4 regions of the Proteus sp. CA142267 genome follow, and region 3 is predicted to be linked to each of the others. Evidence: predicted binding sites of a transcription regulator. Region 3 holds the regulator's gene; each other region holds the start of a gene.
What was found. Region 3 encodes CRP, which controls carbon source genes, mostly activating them, when cyclic AMP is high. Its sites were predicted from a motif close to ATGTGANNNNNNTCACAT; they were not measured.
Positions count from the first base shown of each region.

Region 1 (7,742 bases), on a different contig from region 3:
CAAGGTGTAGCGTTGTTGACGGCGTTCATTCGCATTAGTCACATACTTATGTATGCTCCTAGCGACTTATTCACTTGTCGCCTAGCTACATCTTGAATTATTTAGAGTATCTACTCTTCTGCTTCAAGGTGTAGCGTTGTTGACGGCGTTCATTCGCACTAGTCACATACTTATGTATGCTCCTAGCGACTTATTCACTTGTCGCCTAGCTACATCTTGAATTATTTAGAGTATTTAACTTAATGAAAAGGTTATGTTTTTTTAATATGGTCTTTTTTTGTTTCTTAGCTTTTTTTATTAAATCTACTCTGCATATCTCTAATATCCTGCCAAAAAGCCCTTCTTCATTTGGAATTACTCTCTTTTTTTTCTGTTAATATTATGCTCGTTTTTATACTTATTTATAAATATATGTAAAATTTTTTATAGTTTTATTTGTTATTATTAGAATAAAATTATTAGGATTAGTCTTTATTTGTTATTTTTTACTTTATTTAACTCAAATAGCTTATTAGTGTAATAGCTTGGATTGTTAAAATTTTGTAGTACTTCATAAAAATACAGATATTAAAATACACATATTTCCTATCGCAGTTATTGTGATTAGGGGGAGAGCAATGAAACAATATAAAACGCTGAAATTAGCGTTAGTAATGTCAATGGGCTTGGCTTTTGTCAGTATGGGCGCATCAGCTGAAACATCGTGGTATAGCGAAATTAATAACAGTGGGAATAACACGGGGTATTATTTAAGTGATACTTCCATCTCGAACAAAATTAAAGATACGCTATTACCAATGCAAGATATTGATAGTGATAATATTTCTATTCGCACTGAGTTTGGACATGTTTTTCTTTCAGGTTTTGTTGATAGTAAAGCGCAAGAAGAAAAAATCTTACAAATTATTGAAAAAATTGAAGGTGTTAAAAGCGTAGATTCAGATGTAAATATCAAATCATAAAGATGATTTTCTTTTATATTCGTCATATTTTAAGAAGATATTGTCTGATTTATTTGTATGAATACGTAAAAATAATGACGTCAAAAAAATGTGCGGGTATCCTTTGATAAGTTGTATAAAGGAGACATTATGGGGAAGTATATACCTGTCACATTAAATAATATTACTGCACTCGAATTTCAATCCTCACTACCACAAGGCAAAGTCGCTTTAGTTTGTGAAGGCGGAGGTCAACGTGGGATCTTTACTGCGGGTGTCCTTGATGAATTTATGCGATCACAATTTGATCCCTTTGATATTTTACTTGGGGTGTCTGCGGGGGCGCAAAATTTATCTGCTTTTGCCTGTGGTCAGCGTGGATATGCACGTAAAATTATTAATCGTTATACAACTAATAATCAATTTTTTAATCCCCTTCGCTTTGTCCGCGGTGGTAATTTACTGGATCTTGATTGGTATATAGACACAACAGCCAAAGAAATGCCGCTTGATATGCCAACAGCGCTACGTCGTTTTGATACGGGGCGTGAATTTTATATGGTGGCAAGTCGTTCTGATAATTTTCAGGCAAATTATTTTCAACCCGATGAACCGACTTGGCTTGAGATAATCAAAGCATCCAGTGCTATTCCTGCTTTTTATCGTAATGGTGTCTTATTTCATGATGTTGTTTATCATGATGGTGGGATTAGCGATGCTATTCCTGTGAGAGAAGCTTATCGACGTGGCGGCCGTACTATCGTCGTCGTTCGTACTGTTCCTTCTGAATATCAATACACAACAGAATGGGTTGAGCGCATGGGAAAATGGTTTGAAAATAGCCGTTTACAGCGCTTTATGGAGATGGCACAAGTGCATATCGAAACCTATACCGAGACAATTAAATTTATCCAATCTCCCCCAGAAGATGTTGTGGTTATTGAAATATATCCACCAACGACATTGCAATCTAGCGCGTTAGGAAGTCGTTTAAGTGCACTAAATCATGATTATCATGTGGGCAGACGTTGTGGGCGCTATTTTCTGGCAACAATTGGTCAGCACTTTTCTAAGAAAAAATTCAAGCAGCATGATAAAAAAGTCTTTAGTTTGTTTGAACAAGAAGCGAAGGCTGATAAAGCAGAGAATACTTCTATTATTCAACAAGGAACTCGCAGCGTACATCCTGACGCGAGGCAGATTCAGAATGAATAAATTTATTGATACTCACTGCCATTTTGATTTCCCAGTTTTTTATGATGATATTGCCAACAGCTTATCGTTAGCGCATCAAGCTCGTGTTGAAAAAATAATTATTCCTGCCGTTGCCCGTTGGAATTTTGATGTTGTTGCTGAGCTCGCTAATCATCACCATCAACTATATTGTGCTTTAGGATTACACCCTTTATATATTGAAGAGCATGCTGAACAGCACTTATTGGCGTTAGAACAGAAATTAAAAACAGTTTCTCGTTGTGTTGCCATTGGAGAAATTGGGCTTGATGATTATATGGAAAACCCTCAGCCAGAGAAGCAAGAGGCGTTTTTAATTGCACAGCTTAAGTTAGCAATTAAATTTGATTTGCCCGTGATCCTGCATTCGCGTAAAACCCACGATAAGCTAAGTGCACTTTTACGCCGTTATGATGTGCCTCGCAAAGGGGTGATTCATGGTTTTGCCGGAAGTCTGCAACAGGCAGAAAAGTTTATTCAGCTAGGCTATTTTATTGGTGTTGGTGGAACCATTACTTATGAGCGAGCACAAAAAACTCGCCGTGCAATTGCCTCGTTACCGCTAGAATATCTGTTATTAGAAACAGATGCTCCTGATATGCCTGTAAGTGGTTTTCAAGGTGAACCTAATCGCCCAGAACGTATTCAGAACGTTTTTTCCCAACTCTGTGAGCTGCGTCAAGGATCACCGGAGGTGATCGCAGAGCAACTCTATCTCAATAGCCTACAATTATTTGGGCTCAACAATATTACCTAGTGCTTGAATGAAAATGCGGTTTATCTAAAGGTTAAAAACTCCCCTTATTTTAATCTTATTAATATGAATAGGGCGTTTGTTTATTCCCTCGATTTAAGATTGAAAATACGGTTTGTTAATCCCAAGAGTATTTTTTCTAATTAGCCTGTTCAACAAATGCGTTTTCTTTCTTATTTGTGTGATCAACCTCTCATTTGTGACTTTTGTGTTACTTTTTTCAGACTCTATTTGTGATGGATATTGAGGGTTCTTTTCTTAGACTAGGTATAATTATCTGGCAAAAAGAGTCAATAAGCTCTGGCAAGGGCATTATTGATAATCCATTAAATTTTTATGTGAACAGGGATCCTTCAATGCAACTCATTATGAGCTTGGTCGGAATGGCAACATTAATATTGATAGCTATTCTGTTTTCCAGCAATCGACGTGCAATTAGACTACGTACAGTTGGTGGCGCATTCCTTATTCAGATTGGCTTAGGTGCCTTTGTTCTTTATTCCGACGGTGGTCGCGAGGTGCTTCTTGCGATTTCTGATGGTGTAAAGAATGTTATTGATTACGGCAATAATGGGATGAGCTTTCTATTCGCAGGCTTAGTATCCGATAAAATGTTCGAGTTGTTTGGTGGTGGCGGTTTCGTATTCGCCCTACGCGTACTGCCTGTTATCGTGTTTTTCTCTTCACTCATTGCAGTGCTGTATTACCTCGGCATTATGCAAATAGTTATTAAAATTCTCGGTGGTGGCTTACAAAAAGTACTTGGTACATCACGAACAGAATCTATGTCTGCAACTGCAAATATTTTCGTTGGACAAACCGAAGCTCCGCTTGTTGTTCGCCCTTATATCGCAAGAATGACAACTTCAGAGCTCTTTGCGGTTATGTGTGGTGGTTTAGCCTCTGTTGCGGGTTCAGTACTTGCTGGATACGCGAGTATGGGCGTACCGTTGGAGTATCTGATCACAGCATCCTTTATGGCGGCTCCTGGTGGTTTACTCTTTGCTAAATTGCTGATCCCTGAAACAGAAACACCAGATGATCAAAAAGATGCATTTGATAAAATGGCGGATGACGAAAAACCTGCCAATATTATCGATGCTGCTGCTGCGGGTGCCTCTTCAGGTTTACAGCTTGCTCTTAACGTCGGTGCTATGTTACTTGCCTTCGTTGCATTAATTGCATTAGTTAATGGTATTCTCGGTGGCATTGGTGGCTGGTTTGGTTATGAGAATTTCTCATTAGAACTAGTGCTAGGCTGGGTGTTTGCACCTATTGCCTTCCTGATTGGTGTACCTTGGAGTGAAGCAACCATTGCAGGCTCATTTATTGGACAAAAAATTGTTATCAATGAGTTCTATGCTTACTCTGAATTTAGTAAATACCTAAAAGAAGATGCATTAGTTGCAGGTTCTGGATTAGTGGTGTTATCTGCTCAAACGAAGGTTATTATCTCCTTTGCATTATGTGGTTTTGCTAACCTCTCTTCTGTTGCTGTGCTGCTAGGTGGTTTAGGTGGAATGGCGCCAAACCGTCGTAAAGATGTGGCTCGTTTAGGAATGAAAGCCGTGTTAGCTGGTACACTCTCTAACTTAATGAGTGCAACGATTGCAGGATTCTTCTTTGCATTAACGGCAATGGCAGTTGTTGCTGCTTAATTGATTTTTATTGTGAAGAGCAGATGGGTTTTGCCTATCTGCTCTTTTATGTTTGTTTTCTGTTGTAATGTTAACTACTTTTATTGTGTGAGACATTTCGCAATTTGTATTGAGTCGGGTCAATAGCAATATCATTTGATATTGCTCACGCTTTTTTTGCGTTATAAAGACGACTTAAAGGCGCTATTCGAGTAACATTAAACCAGAAAATGACCTAATTGTGATACCTATCACATTTTTATGTTATTGTTTGCAAGTTGCATTTAATTAGTGTGACGTAAAGCACATCTAATTGTTCCTTAGCGTGTTCAAATAAGATGTGCTGAAACTTCATGGAATGGCGAAGGCTCAATGACGGGTCGCCGAAGTGAGCATAGCGCGGTGAGAGGGAGCTCAGCTGTCGTTGTAGTGCAAGTTACAACAACATCTTCAAGGAACCAAGTCCGCTCGCCAACAAATTTAATCGCTAACCTTAAGCGTACGCCCAAAAAGGGCTTGAGAAACATCGTTGGAGAGTTTTATGACAGATTTAACCGCTGCAGCGCGCCTTGCGCTGTCTTTGATGGATTTAACTACATTAAATGATGATGACACTGATGCAAAAGTGACTGCATTATGTCATCAGGCTAAAAGCCCAGAAGGCAATACAGCCGCTATTTGTATCTACCCACGTTTTATTCCATTAGCACGTAAAGTGTTACGTGAACAAGGTACTCCAGACGTCCGTATCGCAACCGTAACTAACTTCCCTCATGGTAATGATGATTTAGATATCGCATTAGCAGAAACCAACGCGGCATTAGCTTATGGCGCAGATGAGGTTGATGTAGTTTTCCCTTACCGTGCATTTATGGCAGGTAACGAGCAAATCGGTTTTGATATCGTTAAAGCATGTAAAGAAGCTTGTGCAGAAGCAGGTTCTTTACTGAAAGTAATTATTGAAACGGGTGAGCTGAAAGATCCTGCACTTATCCGTAAAGCATCTGAAATTTCAATCAAAGCAGGTGCTGACTTTATTAAAACTTCCACAGGTAAAGTACCTGTAAATGCAACACTGGAAAGCGCTGAGTTAATGATCCAAGTGATCCACGATATGGGTGTTGGCAAAGAAGTTGGTTTCAAACCCGCGGGTGGTGTACGTACCGCTGAAGAAGCTGCTCAATACCTTGCATTAGCTAACCGCATTATGGGTGACAACTGGGTTGATGCCCGTCACTTCCGCTTTGGCGCGTCAAGCCTGTTAGGTAATTTATTAGCCACTTTAGGTCATGGCGAACAAAAATCGTCTAGTGGTTACTAATCCATTCGTGAATTACGCCCACTATTCATTATTGTGGGCGTTACCAATGCTATAAAACCAGGAGGTTGCAGTGTTTCTTGCCCAAGAGATTATTCGTAAAAAGCGTGATGGTCATCCTTTAACTGAGGAAGAAATTCGTTTTTTCATTAATGGCGTCAGAGATAATACTGTTTCTGAAGGTCAAATTGCTGCATTAGCAATGACTATTTATTTCCACGATATGACAATGCCAGAGCGTGTTGCTTTGACATTAGCTATGCGTGATTCCGGTACAGTACTGAACTGGAAAAGCCTAAATTTAAACGGCCCCATCGTTGATAAACACTCAACGGGTGGTGTAGGCGATGTAACTTCACTGATGTTAGGGCCAATGGTTGCGGCTTGTGGTGGTTATGTTCCTATGATCTCTGGTCGTGGATTAGGCCATACAGGTGGAACATTAGATAAGCTTGAAGCAATTCCGAGCTTTGATATTTTCCCTGATGATGAGAAATTCCGCGACATTATTCGCAATGTCGGCGTTGCTATTATCGGACAGACTAATTCATTAGCACCTGCTGACAAACGCTTTTACGCTACCCGTGATATTACTGCTACAGTTGATTCAATCCCGCTTATCACTGCATCTATTTTAGGTAAAAAATTAGCTGAAGGCTTAGATGCATTAGTGATGGACGTTAAAGTGGGCTCAGGTGCCTTTATGCCGACTTATCAGAAATCTGAAGAGCTGGCTGAGTCAATTGTTCAAGTAGCAAATGGCGCAGGCTGTCAAACCACGGCACTGTTAACTGATATGAATGAAGTATTAGCTTCTAGTGCAGGTAATGCGGTTGAAGTTCGTGAAGCAGTTCAATTCTTAACAGGCGAATATCGTAATCCACGTCTATTTGAAGTCACTATGGCGCTGTGTGTTGAAATGTTAGTATCAGGCCGTTTAGCGGATGATCGTCAACAAGCTCGTCAAAAACTACAAGATGTGTTGGATAACGGTAAAGCGGCAGAAGTCTTTGGTCGTATGGTTGCAGCACAGAAAGGCCCATCTGATTTTGTTGAAAACTACAATAAATACCTGCCAACTGCGGTATTAAGTAAACCTGTATTCGCTGAGAAAGCAGGATTTATCACTGAAATGGATACGCGTGCATTAGGTATGTCAGTTGTGACATTAGGTGGTGGTCGTCGTAAAGCAACTGATGCTATTGATTATAGTGTTGGCTTAAGCGACATCGTAGCGCTTGGTGCTGAAATCAATACAGATACACCTTTAGCGATGATCCATGCTAACAGTGAAAAATCATGGCAAGAAGCTGCGGCTGAAGTCCGTAAAGCGATGGTAATTGGTGACAGCAAACGCGAAGCTTCACCAATGGTGTACCGCCAAATCAGCGAATAAGAACTCAATTACGATTTATAAGTGACATATCCGTGGTCTACGGAGAATGACACAGGAGAGAGAATTATGAAACGTGTACATATCATGGTATTAGATTCCTTCGGTATCGGTGCTGCCGGTGATGCGGAGAAATTCGGTGACCAAGGTTCAGACACTTTAGGGCATATCGCACAAGCGTTTGCTGACGGTAAAGCAGATAGAGAAGGTCGTAAAGGCCCTCTTCATTTACCTAATCTTTGCCGTTTAGGTTTAGGTAAAGCTGCGGAAGAATCAACAGGTAAATTCCCTATTGGTTTAGATAAAGACGCAGATATTATCGGAGCTTATGGCTACGCGAGTGAAATCTCTTCTGGTAAAGATACTCCGTCAGGCCACTGGGAAATTGCAGGTGTTCCTGTTCTGTTTGATTGGGGATACTTCAAAGAACTGAAAAATTCATTCCCACAAGAACTGTTAGAAAACA
Region 1 covers NZ_QPMG01000005.1:208,469-216,210, reverse strand. Annotated here, with positions in the region: gene C0T34_RS11000 (BON domain-containing protein) at 618-962, shown strand; gene C0T34_RS10995 (DUF6363 domain-containing protein) at 1,092-2,156, shown strand; gene C0T34_RS10990 (TatD family hydrolase) at 2,149-2,931, shown strand; gene C0T34_RS10985 (NupC/NupG family nucleoside CNT transporter) at 3,285-4,586, shown strand; gene deoC (deoxyribose-phosphate aldolase) at 5,107-5,886, shown strand; gene deoA (thymidine phosphorylase) at 5,957-7,279, shown strand; gene deoB (phosphopentomutase) at 7,346-7,742, shown strand, end outside.
Region 1: the regulator CRP is predicted to act here: its motif matches at 4,857-4,874, upstream of deoC (deoxyribose-phosphate aldolase).

Region 2 (7,742 bases), on a different contig from region 3:
TGATGCTAACCAAAACTTTAAGTTGATGTTGCTTACGGCGCAACGTATTGCATCTGATGTAGGTGGTGTTGTGCTAGATGATGAACGTAAACTCTTAACGCCACAAAAAATCGAGCTTTATAAATCTAGGATCCGCAGGACGCTGGATTTAAACCAATAGCTTTTGTCTGTAAAAAGCCCCCGCTTGCGGGGGTTTTTCTTCTTTGGTGATAATCATGAATAAAAACACTCAACAAAAAATTGATAAACTTCGCGTTACTCTACGTCACCATGAATATCTCTATCATGTCATGGACGCACCTGAAATACCTGATGCTGAATACGATCGCTTAATGAATGAGCTAAAAGCATTAGAAGCTGAACACCCTGAATTAATTACTTCTGATTCGCCAACACAGCGGGTCGGCGCCTTGCCTCTGACAGCATTTGAGCAAGTGAGACATGAAATTCCGATGCTCTCTTTAGATAATGCTTTTGATGAAACAAGCTATCTAGCTTTTGATAAGCGTTTGCGTGATCGTTTAAAAAATAGTGAAGAGATCACTTTCTGCTGTGAATTAAAATTAGATGGATTGGCAGTCAGTTTACTTTATGAAAATGGAGTATTAGTACAAGCTGCAACGCGTGGTGACGGTACAACAGGGGAAAATATCACTGAGAATGTGAGAACAATTAAGGCCATTCCACTGCGTTTATACGGTGAAGATATCCCTGCTCGCATTGAAATTCGTGGCGAAGTTTTTATGAATGAAAAAGGCTTTGAATATTTAAACGAGGAGGCGCGACGTACAGGCGGAAAAGTTTTTGCTAACCCTCGTAATGCCGCAGCTGGCTCATTAAGACAGCTCGATCCTCGTATTACAGCAAAACGGCCATTAACCTTTTTCTGTTATGGCGTTGGTGTACTCGAAGGAGGTGAATTACCAACAAGCCACTATGAGCGCCTACAACAATTTAAAAAATGGGGATTACCCGTTAGCGATGCTGTAAAACTTTGCACAGGTAGTAAAGCAGTCCTTGATTTTTATCACCATGTAGAAGAAATTCGCTCTAATTTAGGTTTTGATATTGATGGTGTTGTTATCAAAGTTGATGATATTGCACTGCAAGAAGAACTGGGTTTTGTATCAAGAGCACCACGTTGGGCTATTGCTTATAAATTCCAAGCTCAAGAGCAAATGACGATTATCAAAGATGTTGAATTCCAAGTAGGGCGTACTGGTGCTATTACACCTGTTGCACGTTTAGAGCCTGTTCAAGTAGCGGGTGTGGTTGTGAGTAATGCAACGTTACACAATGCTGATGAAATTGAACGCTTAGGGATACGCATTGGCGATACCGTAGTTATTCGTCGAGCCGGTGATGTTATTCCCCAGGTTGTCAGTGTGATTGAAGAAAAACGTCCCGATGATGCTCAAGAAATTATCTTTCCGACACATTGCCCTATTTGTGATTCTGATGTTGAGCGCATTGAAGGTGAAGCTGTTGCACGTTGTACTGGTGGTTTAATTTGTGGCGCACAACGTAAAGAAGCACTTAAACATTTTGTTTCACGTCGAGCCATGGATGTGGATGGAATGGGTGATAAAATTATTGATCAACTGGTTGAGAAAGAATATGTCAAAACGCCAGCTGACCTTTTCCGTTTAGATGAAAAAATTCTGTCTGGTTTAGAGCGAATGGGCGAGAAATCAGCTAAAAAATTAATCACAGCTTTAGATAAGGCTAAATCAACGTCATTTGCACGTTTTATTTATGCACTGGGTATTCGAGAAGTCGGTGAAGCAACAGCAAGTGGATTAACAACACATTTCTCAACGCTTGATGCATTACGAAATGCAGATGTTGAAGCACTAAAATCCGTTCCTGATGTGGGCGATGTTGTGGCTAAGCATGTCGTTAATTTCTTCCAAGAAGAACACAATAGAACGGTTATTGATCAATTGATCAATGATGCCGGTATTACATGGCAAGCGCCTGTTATTATGACTCATGAAGAGGGTGATAATCCTTTTGCGGGTAAAACTGTTGTGTTAACTGGATCACTTTCACAATTAACGCGTGATGAAGCAAAAGACAGATTAGCTGCATTAGGTGCAAAAGTGAGCGGAAGTGTTTCTAAAAAAACCGATATGGTGATTGCTGGTGAAGCTGCAGGCTCTAAGTTAGTGAAAGCTAACGAATTAGGGATAACCGTTATCGATGAAGATGAAATGATACGATTACTTGATCAATCGAAATAATCATTCTACTATTTAATAAATGCTACTGGGAAAACCTTCTCAGTAGCATTTTTACTTAAGCTAAATTTACATTTAATGTTTCTTAAGTAACTCACAAAGTGTGATCAACCTATCTTATTTAATAAATAGTGTGTATGTGGTTTCATTAGATTGTGACAATAGTCACATCCTAATGTTACGCGTTACATAAAATGCTCTACAAGATTTATTTTTATTTTTGGAGCATGCATGTCCTCTATCATTCACTTCGTTTTAGCACTCGCTGTTATTGGCGCATTAGCATTCGTTGCGAGTAACAATCGCAAAGGGATCCGTCTGCGTTATATCGTGCAGTTATTAGTTATTGAAATCGCATTAGCATGGTTCTTCCTCAACTCTGATGTTGGTGAAGGCTTTGTTCGTGGCTTCGCTGGATTATTTGATCACTTATTAGGTTATGCCGCACAAGGTACTGAATTCGTATTCGGTGGCATGATGAAAGGTGGTTTAGCATTCTTCTTCCTGAATGTCTTATGTCCAATTATCTTTATTTCTGCATTAATTGGTATTCTTCAACATATCAAAGTATTACCTTTCGTGATCCGCATTATCGGTACTGTGCTTTCTAAAGTGAACGGTATGGGGAAACTGGAATCATTCAACGCAGTGAGCTCACTAGTTCTTGGTCAGTCAGAGAACTTTATTGCTTATAAAGATGTATTAAGCAAAATGTCTCAGCGTCGTATGTACACCATGGCTGCAACAGCAATGTCGACAGTATCAATGTCGATTGTTGGTGCATACATGACAATGTTAGATCCAAAATACGTTGTTGCTGCTCTAGTACTGAATATGTTCAGTACTTTTATCGTCCTTTCTGTGATTAACCCATACTCTGTTGAAAATGAAGAAGAGATCCAAATGGGTAATCTGCATGAAGGTCAAAGCTTCTTTGAAATGTTAGGTGAATACATCTTAGCAGGTTTCAAGGTTGCATTAATCGTTGCTGCAATGCTGATTGGTTTCATTGCATTAATCGCTGCTGTGAATGCGATTTTCAGCATGATTTTTGGTATTAGCTTCCAAGATTGCTTAGGTTACGTTTTCTATCCATTAGCATGGGTAATTGGTGTACCAGAGCAAGATGCATTGCGTGTTGGTAGTGTTATGGCAACTAAATTAGTGTCTAACGAATTCGTTGCAATGGGTAGCTTACAAGGTATCGCTGCGGAAATTTCACCGCGCTCTGTAGGTATCTTATCTGTATTCTTAGTTTCATTTGCTAACTTCTCTTCAATCGGGATTGTTGCAGGTGCGATTAAAGGTCTAAACGAAGTACAAGGTAACGTTGTTTCTCGTTTCGGTCTGAAATTACTGTTCGGTTCTACATTAGTTAGCTTCTTATCAGCAGCTATCGCAGGTCTGTTTGTTTAATCTTTGAAGATAAAACAGATAGCATGTGAATAAAATAACAATGTAAACAGAGTTACTTGTTAATCAAGTAACAGAAAATCAAGCAGTACCTTCGGGTACTGCTTTTTTTATCTTTAATTTACCCTATAATCGGTTTTATTCCTTCAATGACGACGTGGTAGAGAACATGTTAGAGAAACAGCACCTTATCGATATAGCAAACACACAAATGCCATTTGGCAAGTACAAAGGACGTATGCTGGTTGATTTACCTGAAGAGTATCTATTGTGGTTTGCAAAGAAAGGCGAGTTTCCTGAAGGTAAGCTTGGCCAACTCATGGAGATGACCTTAGCAATTAAAATTGAAGGTTTAGAAGGGCTATTAAAACCATTAAAGCGGTGATGTTAATCATTATCCATAGCTGATTTATCAGGTGTTAATGCACTAATGATTTTCTGACTTAATTCAATAAATAATGTTTGCTCTCCGAGCGTTAAGCATTCACTTATTTTCTCAGCATTTTGTTTTCGACCTAATGCTGCTCTTGCCAGAAAAGCGTGACCCTCATCAGTTAAATGAGTAATAAGCTCACGCTTGTCTTTTTCAGAACGATACTGTGCAATAAATCCTAAGGATTTTAATCCCCGCATAAATTTCGATAAATTCTGTCTTGAAATCGCCAATGAATCACTTAATTGAGAAGGGGTTAAGTCACCTCGTAAGCGCAATAATTCTAAAATATCATATTGACCCCAAGTGACTTGTTCTGGGGTATAACGAGTTCGTTGCGCGACTAATGTACATTGTAATAATGACAATGCATTTTCTAATTCACACTTCTCCATAAATACGCTGTCTCATAAATTATGTTAACTAAAGTTAATATTATCAGGTCATTCATTACGAATAAACTTTATATTGATTAACTAAAGTTAATCAAATAAGATAATATATAGTTAACTTTGGTTAACTACTTTATAATTGCCCGATAAAACTTGATGCAGTTGATAAGAGGTGAAGTTGAAATGATGGACTATTTTAAAGATAAAGTGATTTTAGTCACAGGAGCAAGTACAGGTGTGGGTGAAGGTATTGCACAATTGCTATTCCAACGTGGTGCAACGGTTTTCATTACTGGTCGGCATTTAGAGGAAATAACAAAAACAGCACGTTCTATTGATATAACTGGCAAAAAAGTCATCGCTTTACAGGCGGATATGACCTCATTTTCTCAAGTTGAAAAAATGATTGAAACAATTATCGCTCAAGTTGGAGCATTACATGGCTTAGTTAATAATGCAGGGATCACAGGACCTCATAACACATCTATTGTCGATTATGAGATTGAAGATTGGAAATCAGTTATTGATACAGACATTAATGGCGTATTTTATGGTTTGAAATATGGCATACCTGCAATATTAAAAAGTGGGGGAGGGAGTATTGTGAATCTTTCTTCATCTAATGGCATTGTGGGAATTGCGGGTATTTCAGCATATACAGCAGCTAAACACGCCGTATTAGGGATCACGCGTTCAGCTGCACTTGAGTTTGCAGACAAAGGAATAAGGATCAATGCAATTGGGCCTGGTTATGTCGATACACCAAAAATGCAAATGCTACCCGATGAAGTACGTGAATGGATGGCAAATACGCATCCAATGAAACGAATGGCAACCAGAGAAGAAGTTGCTAAAACGGTCGCATTTTTACTTTCAGATGAAAGCAGTTTCTCAACAGGGGCATTTTATGCTATTGACGGGGGTTACACTGCACAATAAAAATAAATAAAGAGGGAGAGGAGAAAACAAAAAATCCCGAAGATTTCTCTTCAGGATCTTAAAATTCTGGTGGAGCTAAACGGGATCGAACCGTTGACCTCTTGCATGCCATGCAAGCGCTCTCCCAACTGAGCTATAACCCCACATATTGGATTGTTCTAATATATTGGTGGAGCTAAGCGGGATCGAACCGCTGACCTCTTGCATGCCATGCAAGCGCTCTCCCAACTGAGCTATAGCCCCAACATACTGGAACGGGCTTGATAATAGGCAACAAGCACAATACTGTCAATCAGTTAATCTCACATTATTTATTGATTGCTGAAAAAGAGTACAAAAAAAAGATACATTCCTTACTTTAGGAATGTATCTTTCTTAATAAGCAAGATTAACGAGTAAATTAAGCTTGGTTTTCTCTTTCAGTAATAAAGTCTAATGCTTTATTAATGCGTGCAACGCTACGAGTTTTACCAATAGCGTGAACGGTAACATCTAAGCCAGGAGATTGACCTGCACCTGTTACAGCAACACGTAATGGCATACCTACTTTACCCATACCCACTTCTAATTCATTAGCGGTATCTTGAATTGCCTGGTGAACATTTTCAGCTGTCCACTCTGTAATTGCTGATAATTTATCGCGAACGACTTCTAATGGTTGACGAGCAACTGGACGTAAATGTTTTTTCGCTGCTGTTTCTTCAAAGGTGTCGAAATCAACATAGAAGTAATGGCAACTTTCAGCCATCTCTTTTAATGTTTTGCAACGTTCGCCTAATAATTTGATCAGCTCAACTAATGATGGACCATTACTGGTATCAATATTTTGTTGTTTGATATGCCAATCCAAATGGACAGCAACTTTCTCTGCTGGCAGTGTATTGATGTAGTGATGGTTTAACCAAAGCAGTTTATCAGTATTAAATGCACTTGCTGATTTACTGATAGCTTCTAAAGTGAAATGCTCAATCATTTCATCAATAGTAAAGATCTCTTGGTCACCGTGAGACCAGCCTAAACGAACTAAGTAGTTTAATAATGCTTCCGGTAAATAGCCGTCATCACGATATTGCATTACGCTGACCGCGTTATAACGTTTAGAAAGTTTTTTACCATCATCACCTAAAATCATTGATACGTGAGCATATTCAGGTACAGGTGCACCTAATGCTTTGAGAATATTGATTTGGCGAGGTGTGTTGTTGATATGATCTTCACCACGAATAACGTGAGTGATTTCCATATCCCAGTCATCAATAACAACACAGAAGTTATAAGTTGGAGAACCATCAGTACGACGAATAATCAGATCGTCAAGCTCTTGGTTACTAAATTCAATTGGACCACGAATTTTGTCATCAAAAATGACAGAACCTTCTTGTGGGTTTAAAAAACGCACAACATGAGGTTCATCAGCGCTGTGATTGTGGTTACCACCACGGCAACAACCATCGTAACGAGGTTTTTCACCTTTCGCCATTTGATCTTCGCGCAGTTGCTCTAAACGCTCTTTAGAGCAATAGCAACGGTATGCAGTACCCGCAGATAGCATTTGATCAATCACTTGGTTATAGCGATCGAAGCGTTTAGTCTGATAATAAGGACCTTCATCCCAATTCAGATTTAACCAATTCATACCGTCCATGATTGCATCGATGGCTGGCTGTGTAGAACGTTCTAAGTCGGTATCTTCTATACGCAGTACAAATTCGCCCTTATTGTGACGGCTATATAACCAGGAATAAAGTGCGGTACGCGCACCACCAACATGTAGATAGCCAGTAGGACTTGGTGCAAAACGGGTTTTTATTTTACTCATTGGGATTGCCTTTGTACGTCTTACTTATATATAGATAAGTAATCGTGATTATCAAAAAAACGAAATGGTTGCCTTATTTTATCACTGGATGCTAATTCCTCAATGCCATTAAGCTTTTAACAGAGATAAAATTTTCAAATTGATGATTTTTTGTTTGACGAAGAGTATCCGTGGGATTACTTTGGTTAATTGCTGTGTCACTAATGGTGTTAAAAAAAGCATCTTGACTAAAAATAAAACGAACGATCATTTTCACGATAAAAAACTGATAAAAATCGTTGACTCATAGCGCAGTATCCCTATAATGCACCCCATCACGACGGGCGGTTAGCTCAGTTGGTAGAGCATCTCCCTTACAAGGAGGAGGTCGTTGGTTCGAGCCCAATACCGCCCACCATTATTTTCGTTGTGATAAGTTGTATGATTTAGTGTAATTGGGCGGTTAGCTCAGTTGGTAGAGCATCTCCCTTACAAGGAGGAGGTCGTTGGTTCGAGCCCAATACCGC
Region 2 covers NZ_QPMG01000001.1:806,501-814,242, reverse strand. Annotated here, with positions in the region: gene zipA (cell division protein ZipA) at 1-160, shown strand, start outside; gene ligA (NAD-dependent DNA ligase LigA) at 216-2,243, shown strand; gene C0T34_RS03820 (NupC/NupG family nucleoside CNT transporter) at 2,472-3,656, shown strand; gene C0T34_RS03815 (DUF3820 family protein) at 3,823-4,038, shown strand; gene C0T34_RS03810 (MarR family transcriptional regulator) at 4,041-4,481, opposite strand; gene C0T34_RS03805 (SDR family NAD(P)-dependent oxidoreductase) at 4,665-5,417, shown strand; tRNA gene C0T34_RS03800 (tRNA-Ala) at 5,485-5,560, opposite strand; tRNA gene C0T34_RS03795 (tRNA-Ala) at 5,585-5,660, opposite strand; gene gltX (glutamate--tRNA ligase) at 5,818-7,236, opposite strand; tRNA gene C0T34_RS03785 (tRNA-Val) at 7,558-7,633, shown strand; tRNA gene C0T34_RS03780 (tRNA-Val) at 7,673-7,742, shown strand, end outside.
Region 2: the regulator CRP is predicted to act here: its motif matches at 2,394-2,411, upstream of C0T34_RS03820 (NupC/NupG family nucleoside CNT transporter).

Region 3 (7,742 bases):
CATAAAAATGAGGTCAGTGATCGTGTTTTGTGCTGTACGTGAAGAGATTGAAGCACTTCGCCACTCACCTTCATCCGCAATTGTTTCTAATATATAATCAGAAATTCTTCCTAATGGAGAGTGTTTTTCTCCTGTAATAGCAATGATTTTTGCTCCCTGTTTTTTAGCTACAGAAGCCGCAACTAACATATCTTTTCTTTTGCCACTATAAGAAATAACTATCTGTAAATCCTTTGGGCTTAACATTTGGGCAACAGATATCTGAACATGATGATCTGTTTCAATCAGCGTGGTTATTCCTATTTTTTGTAATTTATAGCTTAAATCTCTTGCGACTAATCCTGAGCCACCAATACCAATAATCTGAACTCGCTGAGCTTCATCAATAAGCTGGATCACCTTTTCAAAATGAAGGTAATTAATTTGGCGCGTTGTATCGCAAATTGAATTATTTTTCTCTTGAGCGAGTTTTTGTGCGATAACCTCTAAACTATCTTCCGAGCCTATTTGATTATGTAATAGGCTAGGGTTTGCCTCTGAATTCGCGTTTTTTCGACCTAACTCTTCACTAATGGCGAGTTTCAAAGAAGGAAAACCTTTGAATCCTATTTTTTGACTAAATTTAACAATAGCAGATTGACTCACACCCATTGTTTCAGCAAGTTGCTGTGACGATAAAGTGATTGTTTTCTCTGGATTATCTAAAATGTAGTCTGCTATTTTTCGCTGATTCGTAGCCATACCCGGCTTTATCCAGGCAATTTTCGTTAATGTCGGCATAATGACAATATCCACTTCGAGTACTATATAGTTATATATTAAGTAATTCTTGGTACAGTATTTAATACCTAAAACAATTAATTTTTTAGAAAAAAAATCAATTCAAAAGAGATAATGAACAACAATAAAGTATAGAAAAAATCATCTTATTATTAGAATACTTGTTTTTATAATAGTTTTATAATTATCTTTTCAATCAGAACGATACTCATCAGTCCCTACATTTATAATACTTAATTTATTCCCCCTCTCTATTTTAAATAATAATTTATTCTTTTAGGTCAATAGAACGATATAAACTTAATCTATTTACTCTTAATAAATTGTTATTTTCAAACACTTCCATTCATTTAATAACAATTCAAAAACATAAACGTAATAAAAATCACTTTAATAGAAATAGTAAAAAGAATAAATAATTCCTATATAAAATAGTTATTTTTCCATTTTAATGGTGTTAATAATGAGAAATAAAAAAATCAAATAGTTGAATAATGAGAACTATATAACGACTAAAAAATCAGTCATTACTTTATACAAGAGAGTACTTTAACATGAATGATTGTGTCAGTGGGCGATCGTAGATCTCTCTTTTTATAGAGGAATACTCTTTTTTTGATACACATCAAGAGAGATCATTTCAACCAATCTTAAAAAAACATCATTTAAATCAAAAAAATTTGATTATCCCTTGATTTATAAGTATTTTCTGAAATTACTCTATCCAAATCAAAGGGACGCAGAGCGCCGTTAATAATCCCATTGAAATATTGAAAACAAACCAAGAGCGTCTGCTTTGTAAAAATAGACTAATTAATGTTCCACCTAATATCCAAACAATACCAGCAACGAAATTAACAATAACCATAACAAGACCAATAGCAATGACAGAGCTAAAATAAGCATCACCCGATAGACTAAAGCTCCCTACTGCACCTAATCCCATCATCCACGCTTTTGGATTTAGAAATTGCAATAATCCGCCTTGAAACCAACTTACTGCTTGTGGTGTTTTTGCTGGAATATCTAAACGCTGATAAGATGATGTCGCTGTTTTCCAAGCAAGCCAAAGTAAATACGCACTCCCGACTATCTTCAATCCGATATGCAGTGCAGGATAAATTATCAATAATGCGGCAACACCAAATGCAGAGCTCAATAAAACGCATTGCATACCCAGCATAATGCCGGCCATTAGCTTTAACGAGCCTTTAAAGCCCACATTTGCCCCTGATGAAGTAAGCAGTAAATTGTTTGGTCCTGGTGTTATCGCTGCAATAAACAGGAAAATAGTTAAAGAAAAAATAAGGCTAATTGTCATGAAGTGTGCTCAAAGATGTGACAGGCGTTTTATTTTCACCGAAAATAGCAGTATGTTATTTAGCAAACAAGTGTTAATTCATTTTGATAGACGGAAAATATGTCTCAATACTTTAATCCAATGCGTTGGGCTAAAAATCCACATTTACAAACGCTCTTACCAAGAATTGTACGTAGGACGCCACAACTTACGCCACATTGGCAACGGCTCAATCTTCCAGACAATGATTTTGTTGATTTAGCATGGAGTGAAGATCCGGCAACGGCACTCGATAAACCGCGCTTAGTCATCTTTCATGGCTTAGAAGGTGGGTTTAGTAGCCCTTATGCTCATGGCATGTTAGCCGCCGCAAAAGAGAGAGGCTGGCTAAGCGTTGTGATGCATTTTAGAGGATGCAGTGGTGAACCCAATAGACAAAATCGCATTTATCACTCAGGTGAAACAGAAGATGCTCGCTACTTCTTAAATTGGTTGAAAAAGGAATTTGGCGAGCAACCAACAGCCGCCGTTGGCTATTCCCTTGGTGGAAATATGCTTGCCTATTATCTCGCTGAAAGTGGTGAAAATGCGGTTGTAGATGCAGCTGTTATTGTCTCTGCGCCATTAATGCTAGAACCATGCTCAACAAAAATTGAACATGGCTTTTCCCGTTTTTACCAATGGTATCTGTTAAAAGAGCTCAAAAGTAACGCAACACGAAAACTTATTCGCTATCCAGAATCCTTACCGATTAGCTTATTGACGATAAAATCCATCAAAAAACTACGTCAATTTGACGATCTTATTACGTCTAAAATTCACGGATTTAAAGATGCATTAGATTATTATCGCCAATGCAGTGCGTTGCCTTTATTAAATAAAATAAAGAAAACGACACTTATCATTCATGCTAAAGACGATCCATTTATGTCTGCGGATGTTATTCCTGATGTCAAAACGCTACCCAATAACATTGAGTATCAACTTACAGAATTTGGTGGGCATGTGGGATTTGTTGGTGGAAAGCTCTCTAAACCGGTGATGTGGCTAGAAAACCGCATTCCTGATTGGTTGGCGACCTATTTGGAGAAAGCAAAATGATAATACCTTGGAGCGAGCTTTCAACTGAAACACTAGACAATCTCATTGAAAGTTTCGTTTTACGAGAAGGTACTGATTATGGTATCCAAGAGAAAACGCTTGAACAAAAAGTCGCCGACGTAAAAAAACAACTTAAATCCGGCGAGGCCGTGTTGGTTTGGTCTGAACTTCATGAGAGCGTCAATATTATGCCTGCATCGCAATTTCGCTCTGATTAGTTATTCAAAGTCAGCGATGTATCGCCATCAATAAGGGCCAACCTTATTTAGCAAAAGGATAACCTATGTCAATTAAGCATCCTATCATTGCAGTGACTGGTTCAAGTGGTGCAGGAACTACCACAACAAGCCAAGCTTTTCGTAAAATATTCCAACAACTCAATGCAAATGCTGCATTAATTGATGGAGATAGTTTTCATCGCTATACCCGTCCTGAAATGGATATGGCGATAAGAAAAGCCAGAGAACAAGGTAGACATATCAGTTATTTTGGCCCTGAAGCAAATGATTTTAGCTTACTGAGTAAGACCTTAAGTCAATATAGCGATACAGGACAAGGGCAATCTCGCAAATATCTACACTCTTATGATGAAGCAACCCCTTACAACCAATTACCAGGAACATTTACTCCTTGGGAGCCATTAGCTAGTAATACTGATGTTCTCTTTTATGAAGGATTGCACGGCGGCGTTGTTACCAACGAACATGATGTCGCTCAACATGTTGATTTATTGGTCGGTGTTGTTCCTATCGTCAACCTAGAGTGGATACAAAAGCTTATCCGAGACACGACAGAAAGGGGGCACTCACAAGAGGCGGTAAGAGATTCAGTTGTACGCTCAATGGATGATTATATTAGCTACATTATTCCTCAATTTTCACGCACTCACATTAACTTCCAACGCGTTCCGACCGTTGATACTTCGAACCCTTTTTCTGCCAAAGCAATTCCCACTCTTGATGAAAGCTTTATTGTTATTCGTTTTCGTGGCTTAACTGATATTGATTTTCCCTATTTACTTGCGATGTTACATGGCTCGTTTATGTCAACAATAAACACTATTGTTGTACCGGGCGGGAAATTGGGATTAGCGATGGAATTAATTATGGCACCATTAGTCAAAAAATTATTAAATGGCGAAAAGATAAGTTAACCAAAATAAAATTTGTCTCTATAAAAATAATATCCCTTAATTAATGGGATATTATTTTTCAAATTAAACTTTATTTTAAAATATCAAAATTAGTCAATATCTTTTATTTCAAATGAATGCGTAATATTGGCTGCTTTTCCTAACATTAAAGAAACAGAACAATATTTTTCTGCGGATAATTGAACTGCTCGTTCTACAATTTTATCCGTTAATTCTTTACCTGAAACAATAAAATGTAAATTGATATCAGTAAATAAACGAGGGGCTTCTTCGCGTCGCTCTGATGTTAATTTCACTTCACAATCAGTCACTTGGTGACGACCTTTACGTAAAATGCTTACGACATCAATAGCGCTACATCCACCCGCAGCAATTAATACCATTTCCATTGGGCTTGGGGCTTTATCACCCGAATTCCCATCCATCATAATTTGATGGCCTGATGAAGATTCACCGACAAAAGATAAATCTTCAACCCACTTAACTCGTGCTTCCATTTATTTTCCCCCTAAAGATGACAGAAACTAAAAGAGTACATTCTCATAATTCAACTAGCAATTAGCAAATAGGTTTATTATGCTGACTGCGTAAAACGAGACTTAATGCACTAATTGTGTTAAAAACAATATCTGCTTGATGATAGTGGTTAAGATCAATGCATTATTTTCTCATTTATTATAATCTACTCCATATTAACTTACCGTGTTCTCAGGAAGTTAATAGGTAAAGATAGGATTTTTAAGCACGCTGTCTCAAAAGGGAACCTATCCGTTTTGAAAGGCTGCATTTAACGTACAGAGGATAACGCGAATGGTTCTCGGCAAGCCGCAAACAGACCCGACTCTTGAATGGTTTTTGTCACACTGCCATATTCACAAATATCCATCCAAGAGCACGCTGATCCACCAAGGTGAGAAAGCGGAAACACTTTATTATATTGTTAAAGGTTCCGTGGCTGTTCTTATTAAAGATGAAGAAGGAAAAGAAATGATCCTCTCCTACCTAAATCAGGGGGATTTCATCGGTGAACTTGGATTATTTGAAGAAGATCAAGAACGTAGTGCATGGGTTCGAGCAAAAACAGCCTGTGAAGTAGCAGAAATTTCCTATAAAAAATTCCGCCAATTAATTCAGGTTAACCCTGATATTCTGATGCGCCTTTCTGCTCAAATGGCGAACAGATTACAAACAACATCAGAAAAAGTAGGTAACCTTGCTTTCCTTGATGTAACAGGCCGTATTGCACAAACCTTATTAAACTTAGCAAAACAACCCGATGCAATGACGCATCCTGATGGCATGCAAATTAAAATTACACGTCAGGAAATTGGTCAAATCGTTGGTTGTTCACGCGAAACTGTAGGCCGTATTCTGAAAATGCTGGAAGATCAAAACTTGATCTCCGCACACGGTAAAACTATCGTCGTTTACGGGACTCGCTAAGTTTTCCCGCTCGAAACAAACAATAGCCCATAACAGGGCTATTGATATACTTTTTGTTAAACCCCATCCTCGTTGATGGGGTTTTCAGTTGATACTATCCTTTTACAAATTCTGCAATAGCCGCTTTCAATGCCACCATTCCTTCTTGCAGTTCTTCTTGAGTAATAATTAACGACGGTGTAAAACGCATCACATCAGCCCCTGCGTTTAACATCATTAAGCCATGTTTAGCAGCAAGACCGAGTAACTCTTTGGCTTTACCTTCATATTGTGGCGCTAATTGCGCTCCTATCAACAAACCTTGTCCACGGATTTGCGAAAAGACCTGGTACGTTTGATTGATTGCCGCCAGTTCATCCACAATCCATTGATAGCGCTTTTCTACACCCTCAAGTACCTCTGGTGTATTAATTAAATCAAATGCGACATTACCCACTGCACAAGCTAATGGATTGCCACCATAGGTTGTACCATGCGTTCCAACACCCATTGCGGAAGCTATCTCATATGTTGTTAACATCGCACTGAGTGGAAAACCGCTTCCCAGCGCTTTGGCGGTTGTAATAATGTCTGGTGTCACATCATAGTTCATATAGGCAAACAGTTTACCTGTACGCCCCATACCTGTTTGTACTTCATCAAGAACAAGCAGAGCTTGATGCTTATCACACAACCGACGTAGCCCTCTCATAAACTCAGGTGTTGCCGCTGTTACGCCACCTTCACCTTGAACTGGCTCTAAAACAACGGCACAAGTGTGGTCATCCATAACCGCTTTAACAGCATCTAAATCATTAAACGGTACATGCACGATATCGGCAGGCTTAGGACCAAAACCATCCGCATATTTAGGTTGTCCACCAACCGATACTGTAAACAGCGTTCTGCCATGAAATGCATTGTGAAAGGCAATAATTTTAGTTTTATAAGGGCTATGGCGAGTAATGGCATAATGGCGAGCCAATTTAAATGCGGCTTCATTTGCTTCTGCACCCGAATTGGCAAAAAAGACACGTTCTGCAAATGTGTTATCTATTAATTTTTGTGCTAAACGTAATGCAGGTTCATTCGTAAAAATATTACTGACGTGCCAAAGTTGCTCACTTTGTTCTTTCAAGGCTTGATTTAGAGCTGGATGAGCATGCCCTAGTGCTAAAACCGCAATACCACCAGCAAAATCGATATACGATTTTCCTTGCTGATCCCAAACACGGCTACCCATCCCTTTGACAGGAATAAATTCTGCGGGTGAATAAATTGGCAACATTACTTGATCGTATGTTGCCCTATTGATGCTTTGATTTGTCATTACCCCACCTGATCGTTACCCATATTCAATATGAAAATATAATCACTAAATATGAATAAAAAATCAAATGTGGTTTTGTATAAAAAGACGTTATTTCGCTATTTAAATGCTATCCATTTAATATTTAAGGAAATTATTTAATAGCTCATGTCCTTGTTCACTTAAAATACTTTCCGGGTGAAATTGAACCCCTTCAATTGGCAGTGTACGATGGCGAATTCCCATAATTTCATCAACATTTCCATCATGTTGGCTCCATGCCGTCACTTCAAAAGGTACTGGTAATGTTGTCGCATCAATCACCAAAGAGTGGTAACGCGTCACACTTAAAGGTCGATTAAGTCCCTTAAAAACACCTTGTTGATTATGATGTATTAATGAATTTTTACCATGCATCACTTCTCGTGCTCTGATAACCGATGCACCAAAAGCTTGCCCTATCGCTTGATGTCCAAGACAAACCCCAAGAATAGGAATTTCACCGGCAAACCGCTGTATAACCTCAAGAGAGATACCTGCTTCATCAGGAGTACAAGGTCCTGGCGAGATAACAAGATGTGCTGGCATCATCTTTTCTATCTCTTTAAGTCCGATCTCATCGTTACGCTTAACAACAACCTCAGCACCCAATTCACAGAAATACTGATAGAGGTTGT
Region 3 covers NZ_QPMG01000009.1:159,439-167,180, reverse strand. Annotated here, with positions in the region: gene C0T34_RS14745 (SIS domain-containing protein) at 1-780, opposite strand, end outside; gene C0T34_RS14740 (LysE family translocator) at 1,496-2,101, opposite strand; gene C0T34_RS14735 (hydrolase) at 2,201-3,181, shown strand; gene C0T34_RS14730 (YheU family protein) at 3,178-3,399, shown strand; gene C0T34_RS14725 (phosphoribulokinase) at 3,465-4,334, shown strand; gene C0T34_RS14720 (OsmC family protein) at 4,424-4,831, opposite strand; gene crp (cAMP-activated global transcriptional regulator CRP) at 5,145-5,777, shown strand; gene C0T34_RS14710 (aspartate aminotransferase family protein) at 5,872-7,086, opposite strand; gene C0T34_RS14705 (aminodeoxychorismate synthase component II) at 7,204-7,742, opposite strand, start outside.

Region 4 (7,742 bases), on a different contig from region 3:
GGAAATTGTGAAATATTCATAATGTGGTCAACGTTAATGCTACCTAGAACAGCAAGGCGAGGTGTTGTCATAGCCTTTATCCTTGTGAAAACGTGTTTTAATGATTAAAGCTACCACGGAGCAATATTACCCCGTGGTATTTATTGTTGTTATTTTTTAATAACTAACTCAAGTTCGACAGGGATTGTTGCATCCACTTTTTCGCCTTTGAGAATTTTATCTGCGGTTTGAATGCCGATAATACCAATTTGGTCTGGACGTTGAGCAATGGTTGCGCCTAACATGCCACGGTTTACTGCTTTGATCCCATCATCTGTACCGTCGAAACCAATCACTAATACATCGGTACGACCGGCAGTTTGTAATGCACGTAATGCACCTAATGCCATTTCATCATTCTGTGCAAAAACAGCTTGAACTGCAGGATAAGCAGTTAATAGATTTTGCATTACGTTAAGACCTTTTGTTCGGTCAAAATCAGCTGGTTGGCTGGCAAGTACATTTAGTTTATGAGCATCAACCGCTTGTTTAAAGCCTTCACCACGTTCACGAGATGCAGAGGTTCCTGTGATCCCTTCTAGTTGGATAACTTTGGCATCACTAGCCACTTTTTCTGCAATATAATCACCTGCCATTTTACCACCAAGACGGTTATCTGAAGCGACGTGGCTGACGACTTCACCTTTGTTTGCAACGCGGTCTAAAGTAATAACGGGGATTTTGGCTTTATTGGCTAAAATAACAGCGTTACCTACAGCATCAGAGTCTGTCGGGTTAATGAGCATTAAGCGTGTGCCTTTTACTGTCAGATCTTGCACGTTAGCAAGCTCTTTAGCTGGATTGTCCATCGAATCAAGCACAACTAAATCGTAACCTAATCGATTAGCTTCTTTCTGCGCACTGTCTTTCATGGTGACAAAGAAAGGATTGTTAAGTGTTGATATAACTAGTGCGATCGACTCTTTTGCAAATGCGTTGGCGCTGATTGTGGCGCTTAATGCAACAACAGAAAGAAGTGTCGCCATTTTTTTGAGTTTCATAATATAAGTTCCTGTCGGGATTCGGATTAAGAGAATAGAGAGTTATTTTTTGTTATCTACCAAAACAGCAAGTAAGATGACTACCGCTTTTACTATCATTTGATAGTTTGATGATATTCCTAGTAAATTCAGTGCATTATTTAAGAAGCCTAGAATAAGTGCACCAATTAATGTACCAATAATACGACCTTTACCACCAGCAAGACTGGTACCACCCAAAACAACAGCAGCAATAGCATCTAGCTCATAACCATTACCTGCCATTGGTTGTGCTGATGAAAGGCGAGCAACTTCAATGATACTGGCAAGGGCGGCTAATAAACCACACAGTGCATAAACAATGACTTTGATTTTATCGACGCTAATACCCGATAAACGTGTTGCTGATTCATTCCCCCCAAGCGCATAAATATAACGGCCTAAACGGGTATGATGTAATAAATACCATGCGCTCAAAAAGACGATCATCATGAGCCAGATTGGGGTTGGAATACCAAATGGGCGACCAATACCAAACCAGCTAAACAGATCGGCATTATCGCTAAAGCCGGTGTTAATTGGGCTCCCGTCGGTATAGACACGGGTAACGCCGCGCAGTAATAACATCATGACTAGCGTAGCAATAAAGGCTTGAACTTTACCTTTAGCAACAATAATTCCTGTTACACCACCAATAGCTGCACCTAATGCCAATGCTCCAACAACAGCAACAAGTGCATTAACATCAGCACCTACCATAGAAGCAGCAACAGCACCTGTTAGTGCAAGCAATGAACCAACAGATAAGTCGATACCGGATGTCAAAATAACCAGAGTCATTCCAACGGCCATAATGGCATTAACCGATGTTTGTTGGAGAATATTGAAAATATTATTTAAGGTAAAAAAATTAGGACTGAGTGTGGAAACGGCGACAATCAGAATAAGCAGAGCAATCAGTGATTTTTGCTCTAATAACCAAGCTTTTGAGAACCAACGTTTTGACGCTGGAATTGAATTTGTGCTCATATCAAACTCCTACTTTAGCGTCATATTGTTTACCAACAGCCGCAGCCATTAGCATTTCTTGTGTGACATTGTGAGCGGAGAACTCACCACTAATACGACCTTCATGCATAACCAAAATACGGTCACTCATTCCCATTACCTCAGGCATTTCAGAAGAAATTAAGATGATGCTTAATCCTTCTTGTTTAAATTTATTAATTAGCTGATAAATTTCTTTTTTAGCGCCCACATCAACGCCTCGAGTGGGTTCATCAAGAATAAGTACTTTAGGGCGAGTCATTAGGCCTCTTGCGATAGCCACTTTTTGTTGATTTCCCCCTGATAAGAAACCAATGGTTTGATCCATTGAAGGGGTTTTTATATTGAATAATTTAATAAAATCGCCAACAGTGAGTTGCTCTTCTTTATGATTAAGCACACCCATACCGCGGCTAAAATAACGTAGCGCAGTCAAAGACATATTTTCTTTTACTGACATACCGAGCACTAAACCATCACGCTTTCTATCTTCAGAGATGTAAACAATGCCTTGTTCTAAACCTTCAGCGGGTTTTTTGATTTGGCAGGGCTTACCATCTAACTCAACAGTGCCATTGGTTTTGGGTAATGCGCCGTAGATAATTTTCATTAATTCTGTACGACCAGCACCCATTAAGCCTGAAATACCAAGAATTTCGCTTTCATGTAATGAGAAACTGACATCATGAACATCTTCGCCACTGAGGTTTATGACGTTGAGTTTGGTTTTACCTTGAGGGATATTAATACGAGGGTATTGGTCTTCTAACTTACGACCAACCATCATTTCAATTAGAGTGTCTTCTTTTAATGAGGCGACAGGTTTTTCACCAATAAACTGACCGTCTCGCAGTACAGTCACGTCATCGCAAATCTCAAAGATCTCTTTTAAACGATGTGAGATATAAACAATGCCGCAACCTTGATCTCTTAGTTCACGAATAACACTAAATAGCGACTCAGTTTCAGTGTCAGTTAATGCATCTGTTGGTTCATCCATAATAATTACTTTGGAACCAAAACTAAGCACCTTGGCAATTTCTACCATTTGCTGATCACCAATCGATAATTCAGACACTAAACGGTGACTGCTGTAAGCAAGATTTAATCGAGCTAATAACTTATCGGCCTCTGCATACATTTTCTTCCAATCGATAGCGCCAAAAGCACGGGTAAACTCACGACCTAAGAAAATATTCTCTGCGATGGTTAATTCAGGAATAAGGTTAAGCTCTTGGTGGATAATACCTATCCCTGCTTCTTGAGAAGATTTGGGACCATTAAAAGCACAACTTTCACCTTGATAAATCACTTCGCCGGCATCTTTTTTATAGATCCCTGTGAGTACTTTCATGAGTGTTGATTTTCCTGCGCCGTTTTCACCGACTAAAGCCATCACTCGACTAGGGTAAATTCGTAACGTCGCACCTGATAGTGCTTTTACACCGGGGAATGACTTATCAATATCTTTAAGTTCAAGTAAAGGTTCCATATTGTCCTCAAAAAGTCACACCAGAAAACAACACAATATTGGCATAAGGCGTACATTCACCGGTTCTAATAACAGCTTTATTTTCAGTAAGTTGTTTTTTGAATGCTTCATGTGAAACATACATTATTTGAATAGACTTCTTCTGCTCTTGCTCTAATAAATAGAGATAAGAGAGGATTTCATTAAAAAGAGAGGGATTGATGGTTTTAATTTCTTCTGCCAGCATCACGGCTTCAACTTGCATCTCATGAGTGATTGTTTGCAACACGGACATAAAGTCCGGAATACCCTGAGTGAGAGCAAGATCAATACGTTCAACAGAGGAGGGAATAGGTAATCCGGCATCTGCAATAGTGATTTTGTCAGTGTGTCCTAAACGTGAAATTACACTCGAAATAGGACTATTAAGTAATACACCTTTTTTCATATTTTCTCCTCAGCGAAACGTTTCGCTGTTTACATAGTAGAAAAGAAAAGTGGGAAAACAAGTTTGATTTATTCATATTGTGAGCATGATCGAAACGTTTCGTTGGCAAGCAAAAAGAAAGAAAAATCTAACTGATTGAATAAATTAACGCTGAATGGATTCAATGAGGGAAATGATTGTTTTCAGAGAATTTCATAAAAATGTGATGAAAGACAAAATTATAATGGAAGAGGAAAATATGAGGTTTGAAAGTGTAAACCAGTATATAAAAGTAGGTAAACTTCAGTCTGGAAAATACATTAACCTCCCCTATAGTTAATTAGGAGAGGTTTTTTAATTATTTAAATTCAATCAGTTAGCTTGATAGGCTTTAATTGATTTTTCAATGCCTTCAGCATCTAATCCTAAGTCAGTTCTGATTTCTTCTTGTCCACCTTGTGGTACAAATAGATCAGGTATACCTAAGTTTAAGACAGGTACTAAGCAACGCTCTTGCATTAATAACTCATTAACACCACTGCCTGCGCCACCCATAATGGCATTCTCTTCTAGTGTTACCAACATATCATGTTGTTCTGCCAGAGAAAGGATAAGGGATTTATCAAGAGGTTTGATAAAACGCATATCAGCCACAGTTGCATCAAGTTTTTCAGCTACTTCTAATGCTTCGGGTAGTAATGTACCAAAGTTTAGAATAGCAATGTCTTTACCTTGGCGACGAATAATACCTTTACCCATAGGCAGTGGACTGAGTGGTTGTAATTGCGCACCAACACTCGAGCCCCTTGGGTAACGTACTGCAACAGGGCCATCTTGATAGTGATAACCGGTGTGAAGCATTTGGCGACACTCATTTTCATCACTTGGTGCCATAATGATCATATTAGGAATACAGCGTAAGAATGAGAGATCAAAAGCACCTTGGTGAGTTTGACCATCTGCTCCCACAATACCACCACGATCAATAGCAAATAAAACAGGCAGTTTTTGAATGGCAATATCGTGGATCACTTGGTCATAAGCGCGTTGTAAGAATGTTGAGTAGATAGCAACGATAGGCTTATAACCACCAATTGCTAAACCCGCAGCAAAGGTAACAGCGTGTTGTTCTGCGATCGCAACATCAAAGTATTGTGATGGGTATTCTTTTGAGAAACGCACCATACCAGAGCCTTCACGCATAGCAGGGGTAATTGCCATGAGTTTCGGATCGGTTGAGGCTTCTTCACATAACCAGTCACCAAAAATTTTAGAAAATGTAGGTCGTGCATTAGGGCTTTTAGGTAATGTACCTGCTTGTGGATCAAACTTAGGTACAGCGTGCCAGCTAATAGGATCACGTTCAGCAGGTGCATACCCACGACCTTTCTTAGTCATAATATGCAGAAGCTGAGGACCTTTTAGATCACGCATATTGGCGAGTGTTTGCACTAACGCAATAACATCATGACCATCAACTGGGCCGATATAATTAAAGCCTAACTCTTCAAACATGGTGCCGGGAACAACCATGCCTTTAATATGTTCTTCTGTCTTTTTCAGTAATTCTTTAATTGGTGGAATACCAGAAAAGACCTTTTTTCCACCTTCACGTAAGGTAGTATACAGTTTGCCTGATAGCAATTGAGCAAGATGATTATTCAATGCACCAACGTTTTCGGAGATTGACATCTCGTTGTCATTAAGTACAACGAGCATATCTGGCTCAATGTCACCTGCGTGGTTCATTGCTTCAAAAGCCATACCCGCAGTAATTGCACCATCACCAATCACACAAACTGTTTTTCTGTTCAGCTTTTCTTGTTCTGCTGCAACAGCCATACCTAAACCTGCACTGATAGAGGTTGATGAGTGACCGACACAAAGTTTGTCGTATTCACTCTCTTCTCGCCAAGGGAAGGGATGTAATCCATTTTTTTGACGGATAGTATCAATGCGGTCACGGCGACCTGTTAAGATCTTATGGGGATAGGCTTGATGACCAACATCCCAAATAAGATTATCAAAAGGGGTTTTATAGACGTAATGAAGAGCAACCGTTAACTCAATAGCACCTAAACCTGAGGCGAAGTGACCACTTGAGCGGCTGACACTGTTAAGAAGAAATAGCCTTAGCTCATCACAGAGTTTAGGTAAACTCTCTTTTGGTAATAGGCGCAAATCTTCTGGTGTTTCAACCAACGCCAATGTGGGATATTTTTCGATATCAATGCTCATGTGATGCCTATTAATTAATCACTTGTAATAGGGAAAGAACAGGTAAGCTGCTCTCTTTATTTTTTATTAGTTTTTCCGTTCGACGATAAAACTCGCTAATTGTTTAAGCGTGGTCGTATCGTACTCGTATTGCTCAAGAAACGCTAAGGCATCCAGTGCTTCGTTATACAATTCCTGTGCTTTCTTTTGAGCTTGCTCTAACCCAAGAAGTGCAGGATATGTGCTTTTCCCTGATTCTTGGTCGCTGCCTTGACGTTTTCCTGTTTCTTCAGTGCTGCCAATGACATCTAAAATGTCATCTTGTACCTGAAATGCAAGGCCAATAGAGTGGGCATATTTATCTAGTGCGGGTAATACATCATGGCCTTTTGAGCCAGCACTAAATGCGCCTAAGCGAACAGCTGCACGAATTAATGCACCTGTCTTGTGTAAATGGATTTTTTCAAGAGATGCGAGATCAATCGATTTATCTTCGGCTTCAAGATCAAGTGCTTGACCGCCGCACATACCAGCGAGCCCGCTGGCTGTTGCTAATTCAGCAATCATTGCAACACGATCACTCATTGCAACATCAGGCATTGGATTTTTCGCTAAGATCTCAAAGGCGAGTGTTTGTAATGCATCGCCTGCTAAAATTGCGTTGGCTTCACCAAACTCAATATGACATGTTGGTTTACCACGACGTAAATCATCATCATCCATTGCAGGCAGATCATCATGAATAAGAGAATAAGCGTGAATACATTCTACTGCGGCGGCTGGTGCATCAAGGTTAAGAGCAGGGATTTTAAACATTTCACCTACTGCATAAACAAGGAAAGGACGTAAGCGCTTTCCACCTAAAAGGGCACCATAATGCATGGCTTTACCTAGAGGCATGTCAGTAAATGGTAAAGCGGATAGCGCTTGGTTTAATGCATCGTCAACACGCTGGTGGGCGGAATCTAATTTATGACGGAACGCATCCGTACTTGAAGTTGCGTTACTCAATTATTCTGCCTCTTGGATAAAATCATCAGGAGTTGCATTATCATCTTCTTTAAGAAGAATGCGAACACGCTGTTCTGCGTCTTGTAATGTTTTTTGTCCAACACGGGCTAGACGAACGCCATGTTCAAATTCATTAAGCGCTTCTTCTAAAGGGAGTTCACCGGATTCTAAACGGTTTACGATTTGCTCAAGTTCTTGCATAGATGCTTCGAAACTTGGTGCTTGTGCGATGTCTTCGTTAATTGGTGTTGTTTTCTTAGCCATAATATTTTTGATAATAAAGCATGTTAGCGCTGAATAATAGCGATCATCTTACTACAATTGAGAAGAAAATTTCTTATTCAGTCGATGATTTTTGCGGGTGAGCCCTAAATATTGGTGATATACTTTGTGACTTTTATAAACTCCAGTCAATTTACATCACTGTAGTTTATGTTTCTACTTAATAACCTATGACCATTGACTATGAAGTTTATTATTAAATTATTCCCCGAAATTACGATCAAAAGCCAATCAGTTCGTATACGTTTTATCAAGATCCTCACTAGCA
Region 4 covers NZ_QPMG01000008.1:13,595-21,336, forward strand. Annotated here, with positions in the region: gene rbsK (ribokinase) at 1-71, opposite strand, end outside; gene rbsB (ribose ABC transporter substrate-binding protein RbsB) at 150-1,040, opposite strand; gene rbsC (ribose ABC transporter permease) at 1,083-2,048, opposite strand; gene rbsA (ribose ABC transporter ATP-binding protein RbsA) at 2,050-3,558, opposite strand; gene rbsD (D-ribose pyranase) at 3,566-3,985, opposite strand; gene dxs (1-deoxy-D-xylulose-5-phosphate synthase) at 4,337-6,202, opposite strand; gene ispA ((2E,6E)-farnesyl diphosphate synthase) at 6,269-7,192, opposite strand; gene xseB (exodeoxyribonuclease VII small subunit) at 7,193-7,456, opposite strand; gene thiI (tRNA uracil 4-sulfurtransferase ThiI) at 7,658-7,742, shown strand, end outside.
Region 4: the regulator CRP is predicted to act here: its motif matches at 4,063-4,080, upstream of rbsD (D-ribose pyranase).